DNA from 2 places in the Arthrobacter sp. M71 S08 genome. Region 2 is predicted to be linked to the other one. Evidence: predicted binding sites of a transcription regulator. Region 2 holds the regulator's gene; the other holds the start of a gene.
What was found. The regulator HrcA, encoded in region 2, represses chaperone genes, less so after heat shock. The targets are predictions, from matches to a motif close to TTNGCACTCGNNNNNNNCGAGTGCNAA.
Positions count from the first base shown of each region.

Region 1 (3,402 bases), on a different contig from region 2:
CCTGGATCCTGAGCGGTTGGGGCACGGCGCGCTGGACTTCTATGAGCTGCTGCGCCGGGAGCTCTCCGGGGACGCCGAGCAAACCCGGGTTGCCCCGGTGGAGTCCGAGAACGAGGACCCGCTGGTTGCGGACCTGGTGGAACGGCTGCGCCATCGCGGTGCCACCGTGCACAGCAATTACGACGGCGTGCTGGACATCGTCGCGGCCTTCGTCTCCGGTGACGGTTCCGGCGCGGACGGCAGTACGCCCTTTCTGCAGCCTGTGGCCATTGAGTCCGACGGCTCGGATCGGTACCGCGGCCTGACCGTGAGGGAGCGGAGCAGGTTGCGCCCGCAGCTCCTTGAACGGATGGGCTGGCGTTACATGCCGCTGTGGACCATTGAAGTATTCACTGATCCGGAAGGCTGCGCCGACCGCATATCGGGATATCTTGGTCTTCAACATACTGACCGGCCGAATCCGCGCCGGACTGCACAGGAGCCACCTGCAGGAAACGGGAAGACGATGGGATCGGAAGCAGAGAACAGCCGGCCGAATGAAGAAGACCGGATGGATGACCGCCCCGCTGATGAAGCGGTTGAAGGCACATCCGGCGAGACTGCCGAGCCGGCTGAGGCGCAGGCCCCGGCAGTAGCCCAGCCGAGCTCAGAGGCCACCACGAGTACGGCCCCGCACGGCGACGTCCTTCCCCAGCGTGCGGCTGAGGATGACCCGCGGTCCTGGAATGATCAGGATGGCGACAACGATGAGTGGCTGAAGGAACAGAAGCCTCCACACTGGAGCTAGCAGTTCACTCCTGGCTGCTTGCTGCAGTGAGTACAAGGTGAACCTGGCCGGCGCTTGATGCGCCGGCCAGTGCCGCCGCCTCGTCGGGACTCGCCGCTACGACCACCAGGCCGCCTTCCGCTCCTGACGCCGGCGCGAACGGTCCGGCACCCGGCTGCTCCGACGTCCACAGCACCGGTAGTCCACGGGCCAACACAGTGTTCTTCGCAGAAACCTCAAAGCCGTTGCCGGTACTGAGCACCACATCGACGCGCTGCCCTGCCGAGAGTAGCTGCACCGTGGATGCGTCAGCCGGGCGGAGAGGAACGGCTACTGTGCCCTCCGGGCTTCCGGCAAGAAGACCGGCGCCCACAAAAAAGTTCTGAGCCAGGACATCGCCCTCATAGACGGGAGTAGCCAGCTGCTGTCCGGCCACCAGCTCGGGTGACGCGAACGAGTGCTCGGGCACAGCGGCCTCGGGAAGATCGACGATGGCGAGGTGATCGGCGGTGAGTACCGCTCCCACGGGCAGATCCGAAGACGCAGCGACTACCCGCACGGTTATGGGCTCGTGTGGGAGGAGCGCCTCGACGGCCACTCCGGCTGCAGCGCATAAAAGACCGGCGGCCAGAAGGCGCCTTTTCCGGAAGATAAAGGCTCGAAACCGACTCTGCAGGCGATTCGGAGCGTTGGACGCTTCACTCATGGATCCAACGATATGAACCCGGCTACGGCAGCATCGTGGGAGATGGCCATATGTGGAAAAACCGCCCCCGGAGAACCGGTCGTGCAGGACAACCGGTCCTCCGGGACGGAAGGTGCTTTTGAGCGGGTGCGGCGTTAGGCCGAAGCAGCAGCAGGGGCCGTCGTTCCGCTGGAGGACGCAGCCGAAGACGAGGCGGCTTTGCCGTCCGAGCCGGACGGGTTCGATGAGGGCTTCGCAGGCGAGCTGCTGCCGGTCTCGACTGACGACGACGCCGAGCGGGAGTCCGTGCGGTAGAAGCCGGACCCTTTGAAGACGACACCCACGCTGTTGAACTTCTTGCGCAGTAGGCCCTCACATTCGGGGCAGACCGTCAGCGAGTCATCCGAAAATGACTGCTGGACATCGAAGGCGTGGCCGCAGTCCCTGCAAGCGTAAGCATATGTCGGCATGGACAATCCTCCTGTGGGAACGCTGTTCGTCGGCGGTCTCGTCGTCCCGGTTTCCCAGGATTTGGCACTCGACCCATCCGAGTGCCAATTCTACACTGCTTCCGCCGCTTATGATGAATGATCGCCGGGCGCACGGTGCAGACCGGACGGCGTGAAGGCGCCGTGCAGCGGCATGTCGAGAGGCGTGGTTTCGACATCGCCGGCAGGAAGGATTTCCTCGTCATACAGATAGCCGAGCCTTTCGACGTCGGGCTGTTCGAGAACCAGCTGCGCGAGGAACCGGTCGTAGTATCCGCCACCCTGGCCGATTCTGTTCCCCAGCACATCCATGGCCAGCCCGGGCACCAGCACCAGTCGGAACGGCACCAGCGCCGTGAATTGCTTTCGTTCGCCAACCGGCTCCCATAGGGGAGCCCTGGGGCTTTTCGCCAGCTCGACACCCGGCTCCCAGCGCACCCAACTCAGCTGGTAGAGCGGTTCACACACCGGTACGACGACGTCGTACCCCGCCTCGATGAGGGCAGGGAGCAGATGGCCGGTGCCGGGCTCCGGACCGTCTGAGAGATAGGCCGCGATAGGCCCCGTTTTGCTTGCAGGCGCAGCCCTCAGCCAGGCGAGCACCTGGTCGCGCAGTGCTGCTGCAGCTGCCCGCCGGTCATGATCGGGAAGGGCACGACGCCTATCCCGCAGTGTGCGGCGAAGGTCTTCCTTGATCGACGAAGGGCTCGTTGAGGGCATCGACGATTGCACGCAGGGATCCATGGTGGCACTGTACAGGGCGTGAGGGGCGTAGCGCTTTCATCGAAATAGCAGCCGATTCTGTAGTGTTGTGGCATGACTGAGCGACCAAGAGTTAACAAGGCCGTCATTCCCGCAGCCGGCCTGGGGACCAGGTTCCTGCCGGCCACCAAGGCAATGCCGAAGGAAATGCTTCCGGTTGTGGACCGGCCGGCCATTCAGTATGTGGTCGAGGAAGCCGTCGGTGCCGGCATCAATGACATTTTGATGATTACCGGACGTAACAAGAGGTCGCTTGAGGACCACTTCGACCGGGTGCCGTTCATCGAGCAAACACTCGAAGCGAAGGGTGATTTCGAGAAGCTTGAGTCCGTGCGCCGTGCCTCCGAACTCGGTGATATCCACTACCTCCGCCAGGGGGACCCAAAGGGCCTCGGGCACGCGGTGCTGCGCGCAAAGCTCCATGTCGGCTCTGAGCCATTCGCCGTCCTGCTCGGCGATGACCTGATCGACGAGCGCGATGTTCTGCTTGAGACCATGATCGATGTCCAGGCCAGAACCGGCGGGTCAGTGATTGCCCTGATCGAGGTTGATCCGGATCAGATCAGCGCGTACGGCTGTGCAGACATCTCCTCGCTCGACGGTGAGGAATACGTCCGCGTCAACAAGCTCGTCGAAAAGCCGTCCGCCGAGGAAGCCCCGTCCAACCTGGCGGTCATCGGGCGTTATGTCCTGCATCCCCG
Region 1 is NZ_JBNHEY010000002.1:546,973-550,374, forward strand. Features, by position in the region: gene AC5RTB_RS06485 (DUF4011 domain-containing protein) at 1-787, shown strand, start outside; gene cpaB (Flp pilus assembly protein CpaB) at 792-1,472, opposite strand; gene AC5RTB_RS06495 (FmdB family zinc ribbon protein) at 1,607-1,921, opposite strand; gene AC5RTB_RS06500 (5-formyltetrahydrofolate cyclo-ligase) at 2,030-2,683, opposite strand; gene galU (UTP--glucose-1-phosphate uridylyltransferase GalU) at 2,756-3,402, shown strand, end outside.
Region 1: a site for HrcA is predicted at 1,983-2,009, ahead of AC5RTB_RS06495 (FmdB family zinc ribbon protein). Genes of this name have one in related genera too.

Region 2 (3,402 bases):
CAACATCTGCCTGGGTGGAGTGCGGCCAGCCCAGGCGGGTCAGTATCCCTGTCTTCCAGTCCTCCCCGCGGGGAATGACCGGCCACGCCTCGAGTCCGAGCGCCCTCGGTTTCACGGCCTGCCAGACGTCGACGTAGGGGTGCCCTACGATCAGCACGTTGTGCGCAGCACCCTGCACCTTCATGGCTTGGGCCGCTATCCGGGCTTCCTTGGTACCCGGCAGAAGGTGGTCCACTAGGATTCCCAGGCGGCGGTCGCTGGATGGTGCGAAGTCACGCACCGCGCCCGCAAGATCATCGACACCGTGCAAAGGTTCGACGACGATGCCCTCGACGCGCAGATCGTCGCCCCATACTTTCTCCACGAGTTCGGCGTCGTGGCGGCCTTCAACCCAGATCCTGCTCGCCCGTGCCGTGCGCGCCCGCTGGCCCGCAACACGGACGGAACCTGAAGCAGTCCGTTGTTGCGGTACCGCCGCGTGCTTCAGCGCAGCAACCAGCTCAACCGGTGAACCCTCGTAGTGGAAACCGAAGCCGAGCGGAAACGTGCGGCGCTTGCCGCGGCGGTCCTCCAATATCATGACGTGCATCCCGCCCGACTTCTCGGTCCGTAGAATCTCGCCCACGAACCCGCTTTGGACGTCTTCAAGAACGACGCCGGGGCGGGCCTCGATCTTTTCGATTACGGCGCGTCGGGGCTGGGAGAGATCCTGTGCGCCCCACTGGTGATACGACATGTGACTTCTCTCGCTTCCGCAAATCCCTGCCGTCGGTGCAGGCAGAGCCAATGCTAACAATCGCCTCAGACGTATTAGACTTGGCACTTAGGCGTGTTGAGTGCTAACTCAAGAAGCGGGCAGCGAAGTACATCGGAGGTGAACATGAGTGAGCCCAGGCGGCTTGAAGTGCTGCGAGCCATCGTTGAGGATTACGTCCATTCCCGTGAGCCGGTGGGGTCCAAGGCTCTGGTTGAACGCCACAAGCTGGGTGTGTCCTCGGCGACTATCCGCAATGACATGGCGCTTCTGGAAGAAGAAGGCCTTATTACCGCCCCGCATACCAGTTCCGGCCGTATCCCCACAGACAAGGGTTACCGCCTGTTCGTAGACCGGATCGCCGAGGTGAAGCCGCTGTCGGCACCGGAGAAGCGGGCCATCCGGGCGCTCCTGGAAGGCGCCGAAGATCTCGACGACGTCCTGGAACGCACGGTTCGATTGCTGGCGCAGCTCACCAACCAGGTCGCCGTGGTGCAGTACCCGCACCTGGGTGCAGCGTCCGTCCGCCACATCGAGTTCGTCCTGCTTGCACCGGCCCGCGTCCTCGTGGTGCTCATCTCCACTAACGGTGCGGTACAGCAGCGGGTGGTCCCCGTTCCCGCCGACGCGAACGAGACTGCACTTGCCGAGCTGCGTCAGCGCTTCCTTGAGAAGGTGTCTGGCGTGCGGCTGCCGTCGGTGCCGCAGGAACTCGGCGCGTGCGCTGCGGAGCTTCCCCCGGCGCTGCAGCCGTTGGGCCAGGCACTCGCACATGGTCTCGAACAGTTGTCGGCCGCCAACCGCGAGGACCGCATTGTGTTGGCCGGCACAGCCAACCTTGCCCGTTCGACGCTAGACTTTCCCCTCACCATCGGCCCCGTTCTGGAAGCGCTTGAAGAACAGGTAGTCATGCTTCGTCTGCTTTCGGAGATGGAGCAGGACGCGCTTGGCGTCTCGGTCCGCATCGGCCGGGAAAACCCTTACGGCGGTCTCGCAGAGGCGTCCGTGATTGTCACCGGATACGGACCGGACGCGCTGGCGAAGGTGGGGGTTCTCGGACCCACCAGAATGGATTACCCCACCACCATGGCTGCCGTCAGGGCGGTAGCCCGTTACCTTTCCCGCATCCTCGATGAATCGTGACCGGATGACGGATCCCATGAACAGCAGCCGCTTACGCGGTGAGATAACAGGAAGTGATGTGCAGGAGTGAGTAATCACTACGATGTCCTTGGCGTTGCACGCGATGCCAGCGGCGAAGAAATAAAGAAGGCGTACCGCAAACTCGCCCGCAAACTCCACCCGGACGTCAACGTCGGCCCTGAAGCGGCTGAGGAGTTCAAGCTGGTTACCCGCGCGTACGAGGTGCTTTCGGATCCGCAGAAGCGGCGTGTCTATGACACCACTGGAAACGAAAACGGCACCGATAACGGGTTCGGCGGCGGCTACGCCGGCCCCGGCTTCGCCTTCCACGACATCTTCGAGACCTTCTTCGGTGGAGGCGGTCCCAGCGGTCCGCCGTCGCGTACCCAGCGCGGCCAGGATGCCCTCATCGCGGTCCGTATCGATCTGAAGGATGCGGTGTTCGGCTCCAACAAGAAGATCGAGGTGGACTCCGCGGCAGTATGCCCCACCTGTGACGGATCCTGCACCCAGCCCGGGACGTCACCGAGAACCTGCGATATCTGCGGTGGATCCGGCCAGGTCCAGCGTGCGGTCCGGTCCATCCTGGGCCAGGTTATGACGACCGCAACCTGCGGCACCTGCCAGGGGTACGGAACCGTGATCCCGCACCCCTGTAATGAGTGCAACGGGGACGGCCGGATACGATCCCGCCGCAGCCTGACTATCAAGGTGCCTGCCGGTGTATCGACGGGTACGCGAATCCAGCTGTCCGGTCAGGGCGAGGCAGGCATTGCGGGCGGTCCCCAGGGGGACCTGTACGTCGAGATCCGGGTCAACAGCGACCCGACCTTCCTGCGGGAGGGCGACGATCTTCACGCCACTCTGAGCGTGCCCATGACCGCGGCAGCTCTTGGCACCACCGTGACCATGACCAGCTTCGACGGCGACCAGGAACTCATGATCAAGCCGGGTACCCAGTCCGGTGAAGTCATCGCACTCAAGGGTCTTGGAGTCACGCATCTGCGCGGATATGGCAGGGGAGATCTCCTCGTACACCTGAGCGTCGAAACTCCCCGCAACCTCGACAGCGCCCAGGAGGAGCTCCTTCGACGTCTGGCGGAAATGCGCGGCGAGCAGTTCACCGAAGGTCAGCTGGCCAGCAGCGGATCAGGGGTCTTCGCCCGGTTGCGTGAGCGCCTCGGAAATCTCTGACCGGCAGCCCGGACCATGACCAACCAGGCTTTCTTCGGCGACCCCGAGGACGTTCAAGGCGCTGTCGCGGGCGCCAGCATCACGCTGCGAGGTAGGGAAGCGCATCACGCTGCGACCGTGAAGCGTGTGGTGCCCGGCGAGACAATCGACGTGGTGGACGGTAGAGGACATCGACTGAGCTGTACCGTCGTCGATGCAACACCTGCTGCCGTCGTAATGACGGTCGACAGGATCTCTTTCGATCCGCTTCCTGAATTCCGCATCGTCCTGGTGCAGGCGCTGGCGAAGGGGGACCGCGCGGAACTGGCGGT
Region 2 is NZ_JBNHEY010000008.1:65,176-68,577, reverse strand. Features, by position in the region: gene AC5RTB_RS14585 (DUF3097 domain-containing protein) at 1-736, opposite strand, end outside; gene hrcA (heat-inducible transcriptional repressor HrcA) at 881-1,897, shown strand; gene dnaJ (molecular chaperone DnaJ) at 1,964-3,091, shown strand; gene AC5RTB_RS14570 (16S rRNA (uracil(1498)-N(3))-methyltransferase) at 3,107-3,402, shown strand, end outside.